4 regions of the Streptomyces sp. NBC_00239 genome follow, and region 3 is predicted to be linked to each of the others. Evidence: riboswitches for the same ligand, from Rfam matches in the RefSeq annotation. Region 3 holds a riboswitch; each other region holds the start of a gene.

Region 1 (5,466 bases), 3.3 Mb from region 3:
CTTCCGGTCTGCTTCCGTTTACGTGGCTCTGACGTGCGTAAATCGCAGCAGGCAGGAAAAATTCGGAGCAAATCGCCACGGTGGGGACCAGTCGGCCGTCGAGCCGGTACACCACTCCGACCGTGTCAGTTCATCTTCCGTTCACCCAGGTTGCCTACGGTCGCCGAGCCACTGACCTCAAACAGAAGCCTGGGTAAATGGAGCACATAACGCTTCTCCTCGGGATCGTGATCGTCACCGCTCTCGTGTTCGACTTCACGAACGGTTTTCACGACACTGCCAACGCGATGGCCACCACCATCTCGACTGGCGCTCTCAAGCCCAAGACGGCGGTGGCCATGTCCGCCGTGCTCAACCTCGTCGGCGCATTCCTGTCCGTGGAGGTCGCCAAGACGATCTCCAAGGGCCTGGTCAACGAAGAGGGCATCCAGCCTGAAGTGATCTTCGCGGCACTGGTCGGCGCGATCCTCTGGAATCTCGTCACCTGGCTGGTCGGCCTGCCGTCCAGCTCGTCGCACGCCCTGATGGGCGGCCTGATCGGTGCCGCGGTCGCTTCCGCCGGCATCGGAGCCGTCAACGGCGACGTCGTCGTCACCAAGGTGCTGATCCCCGCGATCGCCGCGCCGATCGTGGCCGGTGTGGCCGCGATGCTGGCCACCAAGGTCACGTACAAGGTCGGCGGCAAGGTGGGCGACAAGACGTCCGCCAAGGGCTACCGGGCCGGGCAGATCGCCTCGGCCGGTCTCGTCTCCCTCGCGCACGGCACCAACGACGCGCAGAAGACGATGGGCATCATCACCCTGGCACTCGTCGCCGGCGGCGCCATCGCGCCCGACGCGAACCCGCCGGTCTGGGTCATCGTCTCCGCCGGCATGGCGATCGCGCTCGGCACCTACCTCGGCGGCTGGCGCATCATCCGCACCATGGGCAAGGGCCTGACCGACCTGCAGCCGCAGCAGGGCTTCGCCGCCCAGACCTCGGCCGCGAGCGTCATCCTGGCCTCCTCGCACCTGGGCTTCTCGCTCTCCACCACCCACTCGTGCTCCGGCGCGGTGATGGGTGCCGGCCTCGGCCGCAAGGGCGGCGTGGTCCGCTGGTCCACCGCCACCCGCATGTTCGTCGCGTGGGGCCTGACCCTGCCGGCCGCCGCGCTGGTCTCCGCCGGCGCCGAGCTGGTCATGCGCACGGGCGACATCGGCATCGCCGCCGTCACCGCCTTCCTCGTGGCCTCCTGCTTCGCCATCTGGCGGATCTCGCGCCGCCAGGTCGTCGACCACCACAACGTGAACGAGGTCGACGAGGCCGCGGAGCAGCCCGGCGTCGTGACCACCGCCATCGCGGCCGTCACCCCGCCCCCGGCCGGCACCACCGCCGCCGTCACCGACGAGGACCTGAAGGCCACCATCCCGGCCCCGGCCCACGGCGAGACCCCGGCCGCTCCGGCCGCCGCGGTCTGACGCGGCCGGACCAGAACAGAGGATCAGCAGTATGAAGATCGACTGGGCAGCTCTCGGCTCCGTCTTCGGGGTCAGCCTCACCGCCACCGTGGTGCTCGTCACCCTCTTCACCCTCGGTCTCGTCGGCCTCTCCAAGCACGAGGCCGCCACCGAGCAGGGCGGCACCGCCGCCCTGGCCCGTACCGGCGCCTACGCCGCCTTCGCGCTGTGCGCGGCGGCCGTCGCCTACGGGATCTACCTGATCGTCATCTGACGACCGTCGCGAAGCTCCCCCGGAGGACGCCTCAGGGGGAGCTTTCGCGTACCCGCGCGGGCCCGTCGGCGCTCGGCCCGGGGCCGTCCGGCGCTCGCCCGAGGGTCCGCTGCGGGCCCGCTGCGGGCCTGCTGTGGGCCTGCTGTGGGCCTGCTGTGGGCCTGCGCACACTGTCCCGCCGCAGGTCAACGGCGAGTTGACGGGCCATCTCGCAGCGTGGTGGACTGCCCGAGCCAATACGGCGGCAGGAGAGGAAGTCCGGTGTGAATCCGGCGCGGTCCCGCCACTGTCACCGGGGAGCGCTCCCCCACCGTGCGTCACGGCCCCCCGCGGGCTGGAAGGCCGGGGGAAGCGTCGATCCGGGAGCCAGGAGACTCTCACCGCCGGTCACGTCGAACCAGGGCGCGGACCCTGAGTGAGGACATACCTGCCCATGCGTGCCGATCGCGTTTTCGCGTACGGCGCGGCGGCCGGGCTGATCGGCGACCGGATCCTGGGCGATCCGCGCCGTGGGCACCCCGTCGCCGCCTTCGGCCGTGCCGCCGCCGCCGTGGAACACGTCCTGTGGAAGGACGACCCCCGCCGGCAGCGCGGCCGCGGAGCCCTGCACACCCTGCTCTGCGCCGGGGGCGCGGCCGCCCTGGGCGCGCTCGGCTCCCGGGCCGTGCGGACCGCCCCCGCCCCCCTACGGATCGCCCTGACCGCCGCCGCCACCTGGACCGTCGTCGGCGGCACCTCGCTGGGCCGGGAGGCCCGTGCCATCGGCGGGGCGCTCGCCGCCGGCGACGCCGACGTGGCCCGGGAGCGGCTCCCCCACCTGTGCGGGCGCGACCCGCACTCCCTCGACGAGCAGCAGATCGCCCGGGCCGTGGTGGAGTCCGTCGCCGAGAACACCTCGGACGCCGTGGTCGGCGCGCTCGTGTGGGGCGCCGTCGCGGGCGTCCCCGGGCTGCTCGCCTTCCGCGCCGTGAACACGCTGGACGCGATGGTCGGGCACAAGTCCCCCCGTTACCTGCGCTACGGCTGGGCCTCGGCGCGCCTGGACGACGTGGCCGGCTGGCCGGGCGCCCGGCTCACCGCGGCCGCGGCCGTCCTCGCGGGTCCGGACCGTCGGGGGGCGGTCCGGGCCTGGCGTGCCGATGCCGCCAAACACCCCAGCCCCAACGCCGGCCCGGTGGAGTCGTCGTTCGCCGGCGCGCTGGGCGTGCGGATGGGCGGCACCCTCGCGTACGCGGGCCGCGTCGAGCACCGCCCGGTCCTGAACGGGGCGGCGGGGCGGCCGGTCCGGGCCGCCGACATCGAACGGGCGGTACGGCTCTCCCGCCGGGTGACCTGGCTGGCGCTGGGCGCCTGCGTGGCGGGCCGCTCGCTCGTCTCCTCGTACGTACGGAAGGGACGCCGATGAGCGGGGCACTGGGGGGCGGACTGCTGGTGGCCGGCACCACCTCGGACGCGGGCAAGAGCGTGGTCACCGCGGGCATCTGCCGCTGGCTGGCCCGCCAGGGGGTGAAGGTGGCCCCGTTCAAGGCGCAGAACATGTCCCTGAACTCCTTCGTGACGCGCGAGGGCGCCGAGATCGGCCGGGCCCAGGCCATGCAGGCCCAGGCGGCCCGGGTGGAGCCGACCGCGCTGATGAACCCGGTGCTGCTCAAGCCCGGCAGCGACCGCAGCAGCCAGGTGGTGCTGCTGGGCAAGCCGGTGGGCGAGATGAGCGCGCGGGGGTTCTTCGGCGGTCCCGCGGGGACGGCCGGACCGGCCACGCCCGGCGGCCGGGAGCAGCTGCTGGGCGTGGTCACGGACTGCCTGGCGCAGTTGCGGGGCACGTATGACGCCGTGATCTGCGAAGGCGCCGGCAGTCCGGCCGAGATCAACCTGCGGCGCACCGACATCGTCAACATGGGGATCGCGCGGGCCGCCCGCTTCCCCGTCGTCGTGGTCGGCGACATCGACCGCGGCGGGGTCTTCGCCTCCTTCTTCGGAACCACCGCGCTGCTGGGCGCCGCCGACCAGGAACTGGTCGCGGGCTACCTCGTCAACAAGTTCCGCGGCGACGTCTCGCTGCTGGAGCCGGGCCTGGAGATGCTGCGCGGCCTCACCGGCCGCGCCACCTTCGGGGTGCTGCCGTTCCAGCACGGGCTGGGCATCGACGAGGAGGACGGGCTGCGGGTCTCGCTGCGCGGCGCCGTCCGCGAGTCGGTGGTGGCGCCGCCGGTCGGCGAGGACGTCCTGCGGATCGCGGTCTGCGCCGTCCCGCTGATGTCGAACTTCACGGACGTGGACGCGCTGGCCGCGGAACCCGGCGTGGTGGTGCGGTTCGTGGACCGGGCCGAGGAACTGGCCGACGCCGACCTGGTGGTCGTGCCCGGCACCCGCGGCACGGTGAAGGCCCTGGAGTGGCTGCGCGAGCGCGGTCTCGCCGCGGCGCTGGCCCGGCGGGCCGCCGAGGGGCGCCCGGTGCTGGGGATCTGCGGCGGCTTCCAGGCGCTGGGCGAACTGATCGAGGACGACGTGGAGTCGCGGGCGGGCACCGTCGAGGGCCTCGGACTGCTTCCGGTCCGGGTCCGCTTCGCCGCGGAGAAGACCCTCGCACGCCCGGTGGGCAGTGCCCTCGGCGAGCGCGTCGAGGGCTACGAGATCCACCACGGGGTGGCCGAGGTGCTCGGCGGAACTCCCTTCCTGGACGGCTGCCGGGTGGGCGAGGTGTGGGGCACCCACTGGCACGGATCGCTGGAGAGCGACGGCTTCCGCCGGGCGTTCCTGCGGGAGGTCGCGCGGGCCGCCGGGCGGCGGTTCACCCCGGCCCCGGACACCTCCTTCGGAACCCTGCGCGAGGAGCAGCTGGACCTGCTGGGCGACCTGATCGAGGAGCACGCCGACACGGACGCGCTGCTGCGGCTGATCGAGACGGGGGCCCCGGCGGGGCTGCCGTTCGTGCCGCCGGGTGCGCCGTGAGGGGCGCGGCCCTGCGGGGCGGTTCCCCTACCCGCCCCTTCCCGAAACCGGGCTCTGCCCGGACCCGCGCCTCGATCGCCGGCGAGGCTGACGGCGTGCACCACATCCAGCCCCGCCGGCGATTGAGGCGCGGGGGCCGGGGCGGAGCCCCGGCAACGGTCCGCACCATCGAAGGAGTGAGCAACGCATGAGCAGCACGCCCTACCCGTTCACCGCAGTGGTCGGCCAGTCCGACCTGCGGCTGGCGCTCCTGCTCAACGCCGTGAGCCCAGCGGTCGGTGGTGTGCTCGTGCGCGGCGAAAAAGGGACCGCCAAGTCCACCGCCGTCCGCGCGCTGTCGGCGCTGCTGCCGCAGGTGGACGTCGTGCCCGGATGCCGGTTCTCGTGCGCGCCCGGGACGCCCGACCCGGCCTGCCCCGACGGCCCGCACGAGCCCGGCCCGGGTCAGGCCCGGCCCGCCCGCATGGTCGAGCTGCCCGTGGGCGCCTCCGAGGACCGGCTGGTCGGCGCACTCGACATCGAGCGGGCCCTGGCGGACGGCGTGAAGGCCTTCGAGCCCGGGCTGCTCGCGGCCGCGCACCGCGGAATCCTGTACGTGGACGAGGTCAACCTGCTCCACGACCACCTGATCGACGTCTTGTTGGACGCGGCCGCGATGGGCGCCTCCTACGTCGAGCGCGAGGGCGTCTCCGTCCGGCACGCCGCCCGCTTCCTGCTCGTCGGCACCATGAACCCCGAGGAGGGCGAGCTGCGCCCGCAGCTCCTCGACCGGTTCGGCCTGACCGTCGAGGTCTCGGCCTCGCG
Region 2 (5,466 bases), 1.3 Mb from region 3:
TTCGTGGGCGGTGGCGACACCTACCAGATGTACGTCCGCGAGCTGGCGACCACGACCCGGCTGGCCGACGAGGGTGTCTACAGCGAGACGACCGGCAGGGGGCTGCGGGGAATCATCGCCGAACAGGCCCAACTCGCAGGCTGGGCGGCATACGACGCGGGCCAGTACGAGGAGGCCCGCGGGCACTACATGACCGCCTTGGCCGCATCACGCGCCGCCGAGGACAGCTCTTTGGAAGGCAACTCGCTGGCCTTCCTCGCCTACCTGGAATGGACCGTGGGCGGCGACTCCGGGATCCGCTTCGCCACGGCCGCGTACGAGGCGCTCGGTTCGGGGACGGCACCCGTCGTACGGGCGCTACTGGCCGACCGACTGGCCTGGCAGCACGCGACCTCCGGGAACGCCCGGGAAGCGGACTACGCGCTGGGCCTCGCCGAAGAGGCGATCCACGAGCCCGGCGACGAGCCGGGCCCCGACTGGGCGTACTGGGTGGACCGCGACGAGATCGCGATCATGACGGGTCGGTGTTGGTCGGAGCTGCACCGGCCCCTGAGGGCGATCCCGGCACTGGAGGACGCCTTGGGCCGGTACGACGACTCCCGGTCCCGAGACAAGGCGCTGTACCTGTCGTGGCTGGCGGCGGCCTATCTAGACGCCGGCGAGATCGAGCACGCGACCGCGATCACGACCCGGGTGTTCGACCTCTCCGAGGGACTCGCATCGATCAGACCGATGGGGCGGGCCCGCCTGATGGTCAAGCGGCTGGAGCCCCACCGGTCGCTCGCCCCGGTCGGTGCGCTGCTGGAACGGGCGAAGGGCTAACGGGTGGCCCGGGTGATCCAGTCCAGATACTCAGCGCGGCCGGCGTCGATGGTGAAGGCGATGACCTCCGGCGAGTCGTAGGGGTGGTTGTCCACCAAGTGCTTCTCCAGCGCTTCGCGCCGGTCACCAGCCGTACGGAAGGCCACCTGGAACTCGGCGCCTTCGGAGACCTCGCCAAGATGGCGGTACGTCGTCTCGATGGGCCCCGTCACCTGCCCGGAGGCCGCCAGATTCGCCTCCACCGCCGAGCGCGACAGCTTCCGCGCGGCGTCCTGATTGTCCACGGTCGTGATCACGATCAAGAAGTCAGCCATGGCGGCAACGTACCCGCCCCCGCCGCGCACCTGGGAAGGAACTATGTGGACCGCCGAACTTCATCGTCGCGTCCTCACCTCTGCCTGCCGGTGTGGTGCAGTGCTGCGGCAGCAGCCACTCCCACTCCGGCGATCGTGCAGGTCGTCTTTGCCAGGTCCGAGTCCCCCTGGATGACGGACACGACAGCGACGACGACTCCGAGCACTGCGAGGATCACTGATGTGGCCAACGCGAATAGCCGGACAGTATCGGCCACTCGAGCCCGCCGAAGATTACGGTTCGTGCACTCATCGCATGGTGGTGTGGTGTGGCCAGCGGGGACCGTCATACGCTCCAACGGAGCCTCCTTGCTTGTTATCGGGCACTGAGGCTGCAGAGGGGTTCACCGTGGTCGCCATCTGTCCAGGACATCGGCCGCAGTGATCCCCTCTTGCGCTTCCTGGACCGTAGGGCCTCAGCCGAGTACGCGGCAGGGACAAATCGGCGTATGTGACGGTCTCGTTATGTCAAGCTATGGTGCGGACACGGGGAGTGAAGCCGTGGGCACCGGCGCAAGGCAGTACGTGACGGCCTAGCTATGCCAAGTGATGCCGTAGGCCGTGAAGCAAGTCCTCTCCTGGCGTTTCGTCAGGGCGCCCCGATCGTCCGGCTCCCTCGCTCGCTGCGATACCGCCAATGGGATACGGATCGCCACGGCCCTGGCCGATGCGGCCGCAGTCACTTCCGGCCCCATCCCGTCAACGGTGCGCGCCATCGGAAGAGAAGCGGGGAACCAGTGGCCGCCGCCCTCGCCGGCGGCGGCCACCGCTCCGCTGAGACACCAGGAAGCCAACATTCCGGAACCTCCACCTGGGAACCCCCGGCCGTACTTCTTTCGGAGCACCGGTTGTGGAACGGGTCACGGCCTCACGCGGAAGGACTGTCACAGCCATCCGATGGAGAAACACCAGCGTGGTCGCCCTCCGAGCTAGGCTCAGGAAGAAGCCACTTGCGTGCGCGAAGTCGGCTCTGGGACAGGATGTCGAGACTTGGAGCTCTCCGCGGTTCGAAGGGCCAGAACGCTCCGCTCCACTACACCAACCGAGCCGTGCCCCATCCGTGCCCTTTGGAGCGGTGCACAGCGGTCAATACGAGTATGGGCAGGCCCTCGCGACAGCTGGCTCGGTAGGCCGTTTTCGCAGTTCAGGCGCCTTACCGCTGTCTTGCGCGCCATAGATTCCCAAGCTTATAGCGCGGGTTCGATTCCCGTCATCCGCTCCATGACAAAGCCCCAGGTCAACGACCTGGGGCTTGTTCGTTGTCCAGACCTTTCGGGGCCAGCGTGCCATGCGCGGCTCCGCCGGGCTGCTCGCGTCGGGGCCGGGAAGTAGTGTCGCGAGACGCCCTCGCCGGTCAGGCGTGCTCGTCCGGCGGCTGCTGGGCGCGCTGGACCGACCAGCTTGCCGGCTCGTCGTCCCCGGAGTCCTCATCGCGCTCCGCGTCGGCGGCTGTCCCATGAATCTTGCCCGACGCGTGGTGGACCGGCGCGTACACGGCGTAGAGCTGCAGGGGCTCGTCACCGATGTTGGTGACGTTGTGCCAAGTGCCGGCCGGTACAAAGATGGCCCAGCCGTCCTCGACCTCCCGGTCGAAGTCGAGTCGATCCTCCGTACGGCCCATCTGGACGCGGCCCCGGCCTGCGTCGAGTCGTAGGAATTGGTCGGTCTCCGGGTGCGCCTCCAAGCCGATGTCCTCACCCACCGGGATCGACATGAGGGTCAGCTGAAGGTACTTCCCCGTCCAGGCGACCGCGCGGTAGTGCGTGTTCTCGAGCGTCGCCTTCTCCAGGTCGAAGCTTTGAGGTTCCGGCCCGATGTCCTTGGTGGTCATCCGTCTCTCCCTGTCGACGAAGGCGTTACGCGGTGGCGGTCCTGCGCCGACCCGCGTCAACGTTCCCAGAGCCCCAGGCCTTTCTGACCACAAGCACACGAGCCGCTACCACACACGAGTGACGCCGGGACAGCGGATGGACGCCACATCCCGTTACCGCGGGGCGCCTCAAGGCGTGACCTCCTGTGGCTGGTCGCACAGCTGTGGGTCTGGCGTGGCCGTGGCCGATTCTGCGATGCTTCCGCCTGACAAGCGACGGCGGAACGAGGAAGCCGGTGAGATTCCGGCACGGTACCGCCACTGTGTAGGGGGAGTAACTCCGCCATGGCCACCGCCCCATCCGGGGGTGGGAAGGCCGGAGAAGCGTTGATCCCGAGTCAGGAGACTCACGCCGTCGCACCTCGAAGTACGGGGCGGATTTCCCCAGGAGAGGCGGTGGCACTCGTGTGCCTGCGTACCAATGACGGCGGCTCTGCGCTGCTCGTGGCCCTGTGGGGCCGGGCCTGCCCGGCCTGACGCACGGGCCCGTTCCCTCAGGTTCTGACGACCCCCTTCCTCGGCGGGTCCCTTCCCGTACGCCGCATCACGCGCGCCCCGGAGTGCCGGTGCGCGCTGTCCACGCATGCCACCAGGAGTCACCTTGTCCGTACGATCCGTTACGCCCGGCCGCCGTCAGGCCGCCGCGGCAGCCCTCCTCACGGTCGCCCTCACGCTCACCGCGTGCGGCAGCGACACCGGCCCGCCCGCCGACGCCAAGGCGCAGACCGCCGCCGGCGAGGGCTGCGTCAAGGACTTCGACCCGGCCAAGGACTACTTCCCGGTCAAGTCGACGGTGGAGCACGCCAAGAACTTCACGCTCCGGTACGAGAAGAGCTATCAGGTCCTCACGGTCAACGAGCCCTATCCCAAGGGCAAGCCGGAGTCGTACGTGCTGGTCAAGTGCGGTGCGCCGAAGCCGGAGCTGACGGGTGAGCTGGCGTCCGCGCAGCAGGTCACGGTTCCGGTCAAGAGCCTGTACTCCGCGTCCACCACCCACCTGCCGCTGCTCACCGAGACCGGCACCCTGGACGTCCTGACGGGTGTCGCGAGCGCCGCGAACATCTCCTCCGCCCAGGTGATCGAGCGGGTGAAGGCGGGCAAGGTCACCGAGTACGCCAAGGACCGCACCCTCAACGCCGAGACAGTGATCGGCGCCAAGCCGGACGTGCTGATGACCCAGGGCACCGACGACCCGCAGTACCCGAAGCTGCGTCAGGCCGGCATCGCCGTGGTCGCCAACGCCGAGTGGCTGGAGTCCAGTCCGCTCGGACGCGCCGAGTGGGTCAAGGCGATGGCCGCGCTCACCGGAGCGGAGAAGCGCGCCGGCGAGGTGTTCGACACCATCGAGGGCGACTACCGGAAGGTCGCCGAGAAGGGTGCGCAGGCGGTCGCGGCGGGCAAGCCCGTCGAGGTGCTGCCCGGCACGATGTACCAGGGCACCTGGTACATGCCAGCCGGTGGCAGCTACGCCGCCCAGCTGATCAAGGATGCGGGCGGCACGTACCCCTGGGCCGGTGAGGCGGGAACCGGCAACCTCCAGCTGAACTTCGAGGCCGTGTACGCCAAGGGCGGCGCGTCCCCGGTCTGGATAGCCGACCAGAAGTGGACGTCCACCGCAGACGCGGTCAAGGCCGACAACCGTTACGGGCAGCTGAAGGCCCTTTCCGGCGGTGCGGTCTGGACGAACACGAAGGCGCTGGGCCCCGGCGGCGGCAACGACTACTTCGAGCGCGGCGTGCTGCGCCCCGACCTGGTCCTCGCCGACCTCTTCGCGCTCATCCACCCGGACCAGGCGAAGGACCACGCCTTCACCTTCTACACGCAGGTGCCCAAGGCGTGACGACTCACATGGCAACCGCGCCGACCGCCTCGCCGGACGCCCCGGACACCCCGGTGACGGTACGGCCGGGGCGGCGGCGCCTCGCTGTCGTCCTCGCCCTCGCCGCCGGCACCGCCGCGCTGTTCGTTCTCACCATCGCGACCGGCTCCCACCGGGTGCCGGTCGCGGACGTGGTCCGGGTCCTGTTCGGCGGCACCGCCGAGGACCCGCGATGGACGGTGATCGTCGAGCAGGTCCGACTGCCGCGCGCGCTGACCGCCACCGCCGTCGGCGCCGCCCTCGCGGTGGCCGGCGTACAGATGCAGACCCTGTTCCGCAACGCGCTGGCCGACCCGTTCTCCCTCGGGGTGAGTTCGGGCGCCAGCATGGGCGTCGCCGCAGTGGTCGTCGGCACGGGCGGCGTCGCCGGAAGCTTCACCGGAAACCTGGCCGGCCTGGGGCGCCTGGGTGTCGTACTCGCCGCCTCGCTCGGCGCCGCCGCCGTACTGGCCCTCGTCCTGCTCCTCTCTCGGTGGGTGCAGTCGGCCGTCACCCTGCTCGTCATCGGCGTCATGATCGGCTCGGCGGCCACCGCGGTGGTC
Region 3 (5,466 bases):
GAGATAGGGGACGTCCACGAGATCGCCTTCGACGAGCCCAGCCAGCTGATCCTGCACCGCCGCCGGTCGCTGCCGTACCACGCGAACGGCATGACCCTCTTCGCGTACGACGAGTCCGGCGCCCCGCTGCTGGAGAAGACGTACTACTCGGTCGGCGGCGGCTTCGTCGTCGACGAGGACGCGGTCGGCGAGGACCGGATCAAGCTCGACGACACCGTGCTGAAGTACCCCTTCCGCTCCGGTGACGAGATGCTCCGCCTGGCGAAGGAGACCGGCCTGTCGATCTCCTCGCTGATGCTGGAGAACGAGAAGGCCTGGCGCACCGAGGAGGAGATCCGCGAGGGCCTCCTGGAGATCTGGCGCGTCATGCAGGCGTGCGTGCAGCGCGGCATGTCCCGCGAGGGCATCCTGCCGGGCGGCCTGCGCGTCAAGCGCCGCGCCGCGTCCACCGCGCGCCAGCTGCGCACCGAGGGCGACCCGATGATGCACCGCAGCGAGTGGACGACCATCTACGCGATGGCCGTGAACGAGGAGAACGCGGCGGGCGGCCGGGTCGTGACGGCCCCGACCAACGGCGCGGCGGGCGTCCTGCCGGCCGTCCTGCACTACTACATGAACTTCGTGCCGGGCGCCGACGAGGACGGCGTGGTCCGCTTCCTCCTCGCCGCGGGCGCGATCGGCATGCTCTTCAAGGAGAACGCCTCGATCTCCGGCGCCGAGGTCGGCTGCCAGGGCGAGGTCGGCTCGGCCTGCTCGATGGCGGCGGGCGCGCTCGCCGAGGTGCTGGGCGGCACCCCCGAGCAGGTGGAGAACGCGGCCGAGATCGGCATGGAGCACAACCTGGGACTGACCTGCGACCCGGTCGGCGGCCTGGTCCAGATCCCGTGCATCGAGCGCAACGGCATGGCGGCGGTCAAGGCCGTCACCGCGGCCCGGATGGCGATGCGCGGCGACGGCAGCCACAAGGTCTCCCTCGACAAGGTCATCAAGACCATGAAGGAGACCGGCGCCGATATGAAGGTCAAGTACAAGGAGACCGCCCGCGGCGGCCTCGCGGTCAACGTCATCGAGTGCTGACCGCCTGACCCCGCGGAACGCGGGTTTCCGCGGGCCTTCCGCGCGAACGTGCCGGTGAGCGGCCCGGTCCCCCTCAGGGGGCCGGGCCGCTCCCGGTTTCCCCCGAATGGTGCAACCGAACCGGTCCGTGGGAATGTCTTCCTGGGTGACAGCATTGTCCCCGCCTCAGGAGAATTCGGGGGTCGTCATGACTCACCGTTCCATCCGCCGTCAGCGTCTCGTGGCCGTGGCCACGGGAGTGCTGCTCACCGCCGGCGCCGCGCTCGCCGCACCGGCCGCCGCCTCCGCCGCGCCCGCGGCGGCGCCGGCCACCACCGCGCCCCAGGCCACCGCGCGGACCCAGACCCCGCTCGTGGTGAACGCCCGCTTCGGCGGGCACTGCACCTACGACCGGCTCGTGATCGACGTGAAGGGCTACATACCCACCACCACGGTCACCCGGGTCAGCGAGCTGCGCTACGACGGCTCCGGCAACAAGGTGCCGCTGGCCGGCCGGTACTTCCTGGAGATCAGGATGAACCCGGCGCAGGCGCACAACGACGCCGGCCAGTCCGTCTACAAGGGCCCCAAGCTGATCAAGATCTACCTGCCCAAGCTCAAGGGGCTCGCCATGACCGGCGACTTCGAGGGGTACGTGACCTTCGGGACCGCCTTCAACACCCGTCCCGAGTACAAGACGTTCAAGCTGCACAACCCGGAGCGCTGGGTCATGGACGTCAAGCACGCCAACGTCTGCTGAGTGGTCCGGCCCGTCGGGGCGGGAGGGGGCGGGGCCGTACGCGGCGCCCGCCCCCTCCCGCGTTCCGGCAGGTCACGGCGGGAGCGCGGCCCCGGGGGCGAGTTGTACGGCGCGTACGGGGACGACTAGGGTCATCGGGCCTTGGTGTTCGGGAAACCGGTGGGAAACCGGTGCGGCCCTCGCCACTGTGAACGGGAAGTCCGGCTCCACTCTCCCCCAGACTCTGTCCGGGAGGTGCCCCGCACGGGAAGCCACTGGGCTGCGACGGGCGACCGCGCGGCCCGGGAAGGCGGAGTCAGGACATCAGTACCCGTGAGCCAGGAGACCGGCCGGGGCGCGTTGTCCATCCACGAGGTGCTGGAGAGGTCTCCCCCACTCATGCATATAGCCGAGGGGTTTCTGCCCCCGCTGCACGCGGCCGCCTGGGGCGTCGCGTCCGCTCCCTTTGTCGTCCACGGCGCCCGCGCCCTGACCCGCGAGGTCAGGGCGAACCCGGAGAGCACGCTGTTGCTCGGCGCCGCCGGGGCGTTCACGTTCGTCCTGTCCGCTCTGAAGATCCCGTCGGTGACGGGCAGTTGCTCCCACCCGACCGGCACCGGCCTGGGCGCCGTGCTGTTCCGGCCGCCCATCATGGCGGTGCTGGGCACGATCACCCTGCTCTTCCAGGCCCTGCTCCTCGCGCACGGCGGGCTGACCACCCTCGGCGCGAACGTCTTCTCGATGGCCGTCGCGGGCCCGTGGGCGGGGTACGCGGTGTACCGGCTGCTGCGCCGGTCCGGCGCCCCGCTGATGGTGTCCGTGTTCTTCGGCGCCTTCTTCGCCGACCTGGTCACCTACTGCGTCACCAGCGTGCAGCTGGCGCTGGCGTTCCCGGACCCGGGCACCGGATTCGCGGGCGCGCTCGCGAAGTTCGGCGGCATCTTCGCCGTGACGCAGATCCCGCTCGCGGTCAGCGAGGGCCTGCTGACGGTGCTGGTGATGCGGCTCCTGACGCAGTCCAGCAAGGGCGACCTGATCCGGCTCGGCGTGCTCGCCAAGCCGGCCGCCGCCGCGAACGAGCAGGAGGTGGCGGCCCGATGAGCCGTAACGCGAAGATCAACGCACTGCTGCTGCTCCTGGTCGCCGCGCTGGCGGTGCTGCCGCTGGCGCTCGGCCTCGGCGACGGCAAGGAGGAGCCGTTCACGGGCGCCGACGCGCAGGCCGAGGCGGCCATCACGGAGCTGAGCCCGGACTACGAGCCGTGGTTCGCGCCGCTGTACGAACCGCCGTCCGGCGAGATCGAGTCCGCGCTGTTCGCCCTGCAGGCCGCGCTCGGCGCGGGCGTGCTCGCGTACTACTTCGGGCTGCGGCGCGGCCGCCGGCAGGGCGAGGCGGCCCGGACGGCCGCCGAGGCGCAGGCCGCGACCGCCCCGGCCGCCGAGGCGGGCGCTCCCGCGGCCGCGGAGTCGTAGCCGGTGCTGCCCATCGACGCGGCGGCCCACGGCAGTCGATGGCGGGGCCGGCACCCGCTGGAGAAGGCCGTGCTGGGGCTGGGCCTGACCACGGCCGCGCTGTGCCTGCCGCCGTGGCCGGGCGGCCCGCTCGTCGCCGCCGCGACCCTGGCGGTCCTCCTGGGCCCGGCCGGGGTCGCGCCGCGCCAGCTGTGGCGGGCCTTCCGGATCCCGCTCGGCTTCTGCTTCACCGGCGCGTTGCCGCTGCTGGTGCAGGTGGGCGGCCCGGCCGGGCTGGTCTCGGCGGCGCCCGGCGGACCCCAGCACGCCGCCGAGCTGCTGCTGCGGACCTCGGCGGGATCGCTGGGCGTGCTGCTGTTCGCCTTCACCACCCCGGTCTCCGACGTGCTGCCGCGCCTGGTGCGGGCCGGGGTGCCCGCGCCGGTGGTGGACGTGGCGCTGGTGATGTACCGGATCGGCTTCCTGCTGCTGGACTCGCTGGCGCAGGTCCGCCGGGCGCAGGCGGCCCGGCTCGGGCACACCGGCCGGGCGGCGGTCTGGCGTTCGCTCGCCGGGCAGGGCGCGACCGTGTTCGTACGGGCCTTCGACCGCGCGGGCCGGCTCCAGTCGGGGCTGGCCGGGCGCGGCTACGACGGCACGCTGCGGGTGCTGGTGCCGCCGGCCGCGCTGTCCGCGCGGTTCCTGGCCGCGACGGGCGTCCTGCTCGGCTCGGTCGTCACGCTGACTCTCGTACTGAAAGGGCTCTGGCTGTGAAGCCGTTGGTGGAACTGGCCGACGCGGGATTCGCCTACGAGGACGGCCCGGCGGTGCTGTCCGCGGTGTCCTTCGGGATCCCGGCGGGCCGGGCGCTGGCCCTGCTCGGCCGCAACGGCAGCGGCAAGACCACGCTGCTGCGGATGCTCAGCGGCGGGCTGCGCCCCGGTTCGGGCCGGCTGCTGCTGGACGGCGAGCCGGTGACGTACGGCCGCAAGGGGCTGACCCGGCTGCGCACGGCCGTCCAACTGGTGGTGCAGGACCCGGACGACCAGCTGTTCGCCGCCTCGGTCGAGCAGGACGTGTCCTTCGGCCCGCTGAACCTAGGGCTGCCGGACGAGCAGGTGCGGGCCCGGGTGGACGAGGCGCTGGAGGCCCTGGACATCGCGGCCCTGCGGGACCGCCCCACGCACCTGCTCTCGTACGGGCAGCGCAAGCGGGCGGCCATCGCGGGCGCGGTGGCGATGCAGCCGCGGGTGCTGATCCTCGACGAGCCGACGGCCGGCCTGGACCCCGACGGGCAGGAGCGGCTGCTGGCCACCCTGGAGCGGCTGCGGGGCCTGGGCACGACGGTGGTGATGTCCACGCACGACGTGGAGCTGGCGGTGCGGTGGGCCGACGACGCGGCCGTGCTGGGCCCGGACGGGCTGCGGGTGGGGCCGGCGGCGGAGCTGCTGGCGGACGCGGAGCTGCTGGCGGCGGCCCGGCTGCGGCCGGCCTGGGCGCCGGCGGTCGCGGCCTTCCTGCGCGACCGGGGCCTGCTGGCCGCGGACGCCGCGGGTCCGCGCACCCCGGAGGCGCTGGCCGCCTGGCACACCGCCTCGGCGTAGGCGGGGGCGGCCCGGCCGCCGGGCGGGCGCTGCCGCCGCAGGGTGGGCCCGGCCGCCGGGCGGGGGCTCCCGCCGGCCGGGGCGGCCTGCGGGGCCGACCTACGATGGCGGCATGTCGCTGCCGCACGCCATCCTCACCGCCCTGCTGGAGAAGCCCTCGTCCGGGCTGGAGCTGACCCGGCGGTTCGACAAGTCGATCGGGTACTTCTGGTCGGCCACCCACCAGCAGATCTACCGCGAGCTGGGGAAGCTGGAGGAGGCCGGGCTGATCCGGGCGCTGCCGAGCGCGCAGCCCAGCCGGGGGCAGAAGAAGGAGTTCGAGGTGCTGCCCGCGGGGCGGGCGGAGCTGGGCCGCTGGGTGGGCGAGAGCCAGGACCCCAAGCAGATCCGGGACCCGCTGCTGCTGCGGCTGCGGGCGGCCGGCGTGGTGGGCCCGCACGGGCTCACGGCCGAGCTGCGGCGCCACCTGGAGCTGCACCGGCGGCAGCTGGCGATGTACGAGGCGATCGAGGAGCGGGACTTCCCGCCGGAGCGCAACGCCGACCACGACCGGCTGCGCCGGCTCGTACTGCACGGCGGGACGGGTCTGGAGACGTTCTGGCTGCGCTGGCTGGAG
Region 4 (5,466 bases), 230 kb from region 3:
GGTAGCGCATCGGGCGGAGGGTGAGCTCGAAGCCCGGGTCCAGGAGGTTCTTGTCGGACTGGGTGGTGCTCATTACTGGCAGGCCTCGCAGGACTCGGGGTTCTCAAGGGAGCAGGCCAGCGCATCGGCGTCGACGGCCTGCGGGAGTTCGGTCACGGCCGCCGGGACGGCGGACCCGGACGCGGCGCGGGCGATCTTCGTCGCCGGACGCGAGCGCAGGTAGTAGGTGGTCTTCAGACCCTGCTTCCAGGCGTACGCGTACATCGAGCTGAGCTTGCCGATGGTGGGCGTCTCCAGGAACAGGTTCAGCGACTGGCTCTGGTCGAGGAACGGCGTACGGGCCGCCGCCATGTCGATCAGGCCGCGCTGCGGGATCTCCCACGCGGTGCGGTACAGCTCGCGGACCTCCGCGGGGATCCAGCCGAAGCCCTGCACCGAGCCGCTGGACTCGCGCAGCGCCTCGCGGGTCTGCGCGTCCCACACGCCGAGCGCCTTGAGCTCCTCGACCAGGTAGCCGTTGACCTGGAGGAACTCGCCGCTGAGCGTCTCGCGCTTGAAGAGGTTGGAGACCTGCGGCTCGATGCACTCGTACACGCCCGCGATCGAGGCGATCGTGGCGGTCGGCGCGATGGCCAGCAGCAGCGAGTTGCGCAGGCCGGTCGTCGCCATCCGGGCGCGCAGTGCGTCCCAGCGCTCCGGCCAGTGGCGCTCGACCTCGTAGTGGTCCGGGTGCAGCACGCCCTGCGCGGTACGGGTCTCGGCCCACGCCGGGAGCGGTCCATTGCGCTCGGCGAGGTCGGTGGACGCCTCGTACGCGGCCAGCATGATCCGCTCGGAGATCTTCGTCGACAGGGCCTTGGCCTCGGCCGAGTCGAAGGGCAGGCGCAGCTTGAAGAAGACGTCCTGGAGTCCCATCGCGCCCAGGCCCACCGGACGCCAGCGGGCGTTCGAGCGGCCGGCCTGCTCGGTCGGGTAGAAGTTGATGTCCACGACCCGGTCGAGGAAGGTCACGGCGGTGCGGACGGTCTCGTCCAGCCGCTCCCAGTCCATCTCGCCGGTCTCGGCGAGCACGAACGCGCCCAGGTTGACCGAGCCCAGGTTGCAGACCGCGGTCTCGCCGTCGTTGGTCACCTCGATGATCTCGGTGCAGAGGTTCGAGGAGTGGACCACGCTGCCGGGCAGGGCGGTCTGGTTCGCGGTCCGGTTGGAGGCGTCCTTGAACGTCATCCAGCCCTGGCCGGTCTGCGCGAGGGTGCGCATCATGCGGCCGTACAGGTCGCGCGCCGGCATGCTCTTCTTCGCCAGGCCCGAGGCCTCGGCCTTGCGGTAGGCCTCGTCGAACTCGTCGCCGTACAGGTCGACCAGCTCCGGCACGTCGGCCGGGGAGAACAGCGACCACTGGCCGTCGGAGTTCACGCGGCGCATGAACTCGTCCGGGATCCAGTGCGCGAGGTTCAGGTTGTGCGTGCGCCGGGCGTCCTCACCGGTGTTGTCGCGCAGCTCCAGGAACTCCTCGATGTCCGCGTGCCAGGTCTCCAGGTAGACCGCGGCCGCGCCCTTGCGCCGGCCGCCCTGGTTGACCGCCGCGACGGAGGCGTCGAGGGTCTTCAGGAACGGGACGATGCCGTTGGAGTGACCGTTGGTGCCGCGGATCAGCGAGCCGCGGGCGCGGATGCGGGAGTACGACAGGCCGATGCCGCCGGCGTGCTTCGACAGGCGCGCGACCTGGTGGTAGCGGTCGTAGATCGAGTCGAGCTCGTCGAGCGGGGAGTCCAGCAGGTAGCAGGAGGACATCTGCGGGTGCCGGGTGCCCGAGTTGAACAGGGTGGGGGAGGACGGCAGGTAGTCCAGGCGGCTCATCAGCCGGTACAGCGAGGCCACTTCCTCCACCGCGCGCAGGCTGTCGTCCTCCGCGAGGCCGCACGCCACGCGGAGCATGAAGTGCTGCGGGGTCTCGACGACCTGGCGGGTGATCGGGTGGCGCAGCAGGTAGCGGCTGTGCAGGGTGCGCAGGCCGAAGAAGCCGAAGCGGTCGTCGGCGCCGTCGGAGAGGGAGAGTTCGACCAGCGCGTCCAGCCGGGTGGCGTGGGTGCGGACGAACTCCGCGGTGCGGTCCGCGATGAGGCCCTCGCGGTGGCCCACCTCGACGGAGGCCGAGAAGGAGGTCGCGCCCTGGCCGGCGGCCTCGTCCGCGATGGCGAGGGTGAGCAGACGGGCGGCGAGCCGGGAGTACGCCGGGTCCTCGGAGATGAGCCCCGCCGCCGCCTCGGTCGCCAGGCCGCGCAGCTCGGCCTCGTCCGCGGCGGCGCTGCGGCCGCGCAGGGCGGCGGCGGCGACCCGGCCGGGGTCGGTGTCCGGGAGGTCGGCGGTGAGGTCGGTGAGGGTGCGCAGCAGCGCGGCGCCGGGGCCTTCGGCCTCGGGCTGGTCGGACTCGGCGCGCGGTGCGGCGGGCGCGATGGTCACGGTGGGGGCTCTCCCTCGCTCGGCCCGTGTCGCTGCGGAAGCGGGGCGCGAGCGCGCATGCGGAGATGACGAGAGCAACCGCCCGTGGCAGGGCGGGCAGTGCGTCCCCGCATGGCGTCCGCCGGCCCAACCCGCGAGACCCGGACGTGTCTGGACCCGGTTCGGTCGACCCGGGTGCGCTGTCGGCAGGTCTTCGGACTCGCATTGCACAGATCAGTGCATCTCATACCGTTGCGGGACAGTTCCGGATTCGCACCGGATTCCCCTACGACGACAGCGAGGATGAGCATACATGTGGGGGCAGCCTCGCGTGCGACCCCCTAGATGTTGTGTCGGCCGTGTATCCGCGCGGCTACGGATCGAGACGGCGGGTGGGTGTCCGGGGCCTTTGGCGGGCCTCAGTTCACCCTTCCGGGCGCGCGCGAAGGCCGGTCCGCCGCAGGTCGGGCGTGCGCACCCGCGCGCGGGGGACGGGTGTCGGCGGGCGGCGCTATCGTCGAAGCAGCACCGTCGCGGAAGGCGAGCGAGGCATGACCGTCATGGTTGAACGTCCCCAGATCCTGACTGAAGAGTTCGAGATTCTCGCCCGTATAGCCGCTCGAGAGATCGAGGGGCTGAGACTGGAGTTGATCGGCGGGAAGCTGGGGGTCAAGGCAATGCAGGACGGGATCACGACCGAATCGTTCTGTGGCTCGCCCGTATCTGTATGCAGCACCGGCCCGAGCTGTGGCTCCACGCCGAACGGGGACTGGCGGTCGGCGATTACCGGTCGGGTCGTGCGCGACCGGGCGGGTGCCTCGCGCCGGATGACTCCTTCGTCGGTCAGGGGGAATGGGCCGACCCTGCTCCGGTCCTGATGGTGGTCGAGGTCACGTCGTACGACTCCGACACTGACGGGCGTGATCGGAGGGAGAAGCCCCTCGCCTATGCGCGGGCCGGAATCCCTGTCTATCTGCTTGTCGACCGGGAGGTCCGCGAGGTGACCGTCTTCAGTGAGCCGGACGGGGGGCGCTACGAGGACGTCCACATTGTCCCCTTCGGGAAGGACGTCGAGCTGCCAGACCCGGTCGGCATCACCCTCCACACCGAGCCTCTCAAGGACTGGGTGCGCTGAGCACGCAAGAGGGCCCCACCGGACCAGGTCCGGCGGGGCCCTGCGTACGTACGTACCTCAGCAGCAGCGGAAGCCCTCCCGCGGGTCCGCCTCGCGGGCGTCCGTGCGGGCCCGCTCGAAGGCGCGGCGGGTCATGACCTCGGCGTCCGGGTCGTGGCCGCGGGCGTGGGCGACGTACCGGTCGTACGCCGCCTCGCCGGTGAACTCGCGGACGTGGAAGCGGATCCGGGCGAGCACCTCGCGGGCGGTCATGACGAGACGGATTCCCGGGACCGGCCGCCGTCGCCCCTGCCGTCGCCGTCCGGCACGCCGCCGACCAGGGCGGCCTGGGCCAGTTCGGCCTTCTCCTCCTTGGTGGGGAAGAGCCCGGCCGGGGCGACGATCGCGGAGCGCACGTACGGCGTCTCGTGGAGGGTGACCGTCGCGGGGCGGCGGACGGCCCTGACGCAGACCCGGGCCGCGTCCACCAGGACGACGACGATGAGCAGCGCGAACAGGGCCGACAGCACCCCGTCCACGGTGGCGTTGGTGACGACCGTGTGCATCTCGCCCATGGTCTTGGCGGGCGGCAGCACCTTGTCGGCGTCGATGCCGGCCTGGAACTTGTCGCGCTGGGCGAAGAAGCCCACCCGCGGGTCCTCCGAGAAGACCTTCTGCCAACTGGCGGTGAGGGTGACGGTCGCGTCCCAGGCCAGCGGGACCGCCGTCACCCAGGCCCACTTGAGGCGGCCGGACTTGACGAGCAGCGTCGTGCAGACCGCCAGGGCCACCGCGGCGAGCAGCTGGTTCGCGATCCCGAACAGCGGGAAGAGCTGGTTGATGCCGCCCAGCGGGTCCTTCACGCCCACCCACAGGAAGTAGCCCCAGGCGCCGACGACCAGCGCGCTGGTGATCCACACGCCCGGCTTCCAGCTGATCTGCTTGAAGGGCTTGGCCACGTTGCCCAGGGTGTCCTGGAGCATGAAGCGGCCGACGCGGGTGCCCGCGTCGAGCGTGGTGAGGATGAACAGCGCCTCGAACATGATCGCGAAGTGGTACCAGAACGCCTTCATGGAGGCGCCGCCGAAGATCGATGAGAAGATCTGGGACATTCCGAGTGCGAACGTCGGCGCGCCGCCGGTCCGGGAGAGCAGCGTCGACTCCTCCACGTCCTTGGCGGCCTGCGCCAGATCGGCGGGGGAGATGCTGAAGCCGAACGCGCCGACCGCCTGCGAGGCGCTCTCGACGGTGGTGCCGACCACGCCGGGCGGGGAGTTCACCGCGAAGAACAGGCCGGGCTCGATGATGCAGGCGGCGATCATCGCCATGATCGCGACGAACGACTCGGTCAGCATCGCGCCGTAGCCGATCATCCGGACCTGGGTCTCCTTCTGGATCATCTTCGGGGTGGTGCCCGAGGAGACCAGGGAGTGGAAGCCGGAGAGCGCGCCGCAGGCGATCGTGATGAAGACGAACGGGAACATCGAGCCGGCGAAGACCGGGCCGTCGCCGCGGCTCGCGAAGTCCGTGACGGCGGGCATCTTCAGGGTGGGCATGGCGACGACCACGCCGATGGCGAGCAGCGCGATGGTGCCCACCTTCATGAAGGTGGAGAGGTAGTCGCGCGGCGCGAGCAGCAGCCACACCGGCAGCACCGAGGCCAGGAAGCCGTACGCGACCATCCAGATGACCAGGGTCTCCTTCTCCAGCGTGAAGAAGTCCGCGAGCGAGGACTCGGCGACCCAGCCGCCCGCGACGATGGCGAGCAGCAGCAGGGCGACCCCGATGAGGGAGACCTCGGTGACCCGGCCCGGGCGCAGGATGCGCAGGTAGACGCCCATGAACAGGGCGATCGGGATGGTCATGCCGATGGAGAAGACGCCCCACGGCGAGTGCGAGAGCGCGTTGAC

The links. Region 3 has a riboswitch for cobalamin ahead of OG764_RS12075 (energy-coupling factor ABC transporter permease). Riboswitches for the same ligand answer to the same signal wherever they lie in the genome.
Region 1: it holds a riboswitch for cobalamin, as region 3 does, so the genes downstream of both, OG764_RS26870 (cobalamin biosynthesis protein) here and OG764_RS12075 (energy-coupling factor ABC transporter permease) in region 3, are expected to answer to the same signal.
Region 2: it holds a riboswitch for cobalamin, as region 3 does, so the genes downstream of both, OG764_RS17770 (ABC transporter substrate-binding protein) here and OG764_RS12075 (energy-coupling factor ABC transporter permease) in region 3, are expected to answer to the same signal.
Region 4: it holds a riboswitch for cobalamin, as region 3 does, so the genes downstream of both, OG764_RS13040 (ribonucleoside-diphosphate reductase subunit alpha) here and OG764_RS12075 (energy-coupling factor ABC transporter permease) in region 3, are expected to answer to the same signal.

Annotation. Positions count from the first base shown of each region.
Region 1 covers NZ_CP108095.1:6,115,770-6,121,235, reverse strand. Annotated here, with positions in the region: gene OG764_RS26880 (inorganic phosphate transporter) at 198-1,457, shown strand; gene OG764_RS26875 (hypothetical protein) at 1,489-1,710, shown strand; cobalamin riboswitch at 1,962-2,086, shown strand; gene OG764_RS26870 (cobalamin biosynthesis protein) at 2,144-3,115, shown strand; gene OG764_RS26865 (cobyric acid synthase) at 3,112-4,662, shown strand; gene OG764_RS26860 (putative cobaltochelatase) at 4,850-5,466, shown strand, end outside.
Region 2 covers NZ_CP108095.1:4,038,403-4,043,868, forward strand. Annotated here, with positions in the region: gene OG764_RS17755 (helix-turn-helix domain-containing protein) at 1-822, shown strand, start outside; gene cutA (divalent-cation tolerance protein CutA) at 819-1,136, opposite strand; gene OG764_RS17765 (cupin domain-containing protein) at 2,530-3,006, opposite strand; cobalamin riboswitch at 3,208-3,416, shown strand; gene OG764_RS17770 (ABC transporter substrate-binding protein) at 3,647-4,885, shown strand; gene OG764_RS17775 (FecCD family ABC transporter permease) at 4,882-5,466, shown strand, end outside.
Region 3 covers NZ_CP108095.1:2,780,965-2,786,430, forward strand. Annotated here, with positions in the region: gene OG764_RS12065 (L-serine ammonia-lyase) at 1-1,077, shown strand, start outside; gene OG764_RS12070 (AMIN-like domain-containing (lipo)protein) at 1,265-1,816, shown strand; cobalamin riboswitch at 1,942-2,164, shown strand; gene OG764_RS12075 (energy-coupling factor ABC transporter permease) at 2,195-2,896, shown strand; gene OG764_RS12080 (energy-coupling factor ABC transporter substrate-binding protein) at 2,893-3,267, shown strand; gene cbiQ (cobalt ECF transporter T component CbiQ) at 3,271-4,020, shown strand; gene OG764_RS12090 (energy-coupling factor ABC transporter ATP-binding protein) at 4,017-4,850, shown strand; gene OG764_RS12095 (PadR family transcriptional regulator) at 4,963-5,466, shown strand, end outside.
Region 4 covers NZ_CP108095.1:3,011,071-3,016,536, reverse strand. Annotated here, with positions in the region: gene OG764_RS13045 (ribonucleotide-diphosphate reductase subunit beta) at 1-73, opposite strand, end outside; gene OG764_RS13040 (ribonucleoside-diphosphate reductase subunit alpha) at 73-2,463, opposite strand; cobalamin riboswitch at 2,631-2,753, opposite strand; partial or broken gene OG764_RS13035 (Uma2 family endonuclease) at 2,994-3,577, shown strand; gene OG764_RS13030 (YbdD/YjiX family protein) at 3,635-3,829, opposite strand; gene OG764_RS13025 (carbon starvation CstA family protein) at 3,826-5,466, opposite strand, start outside.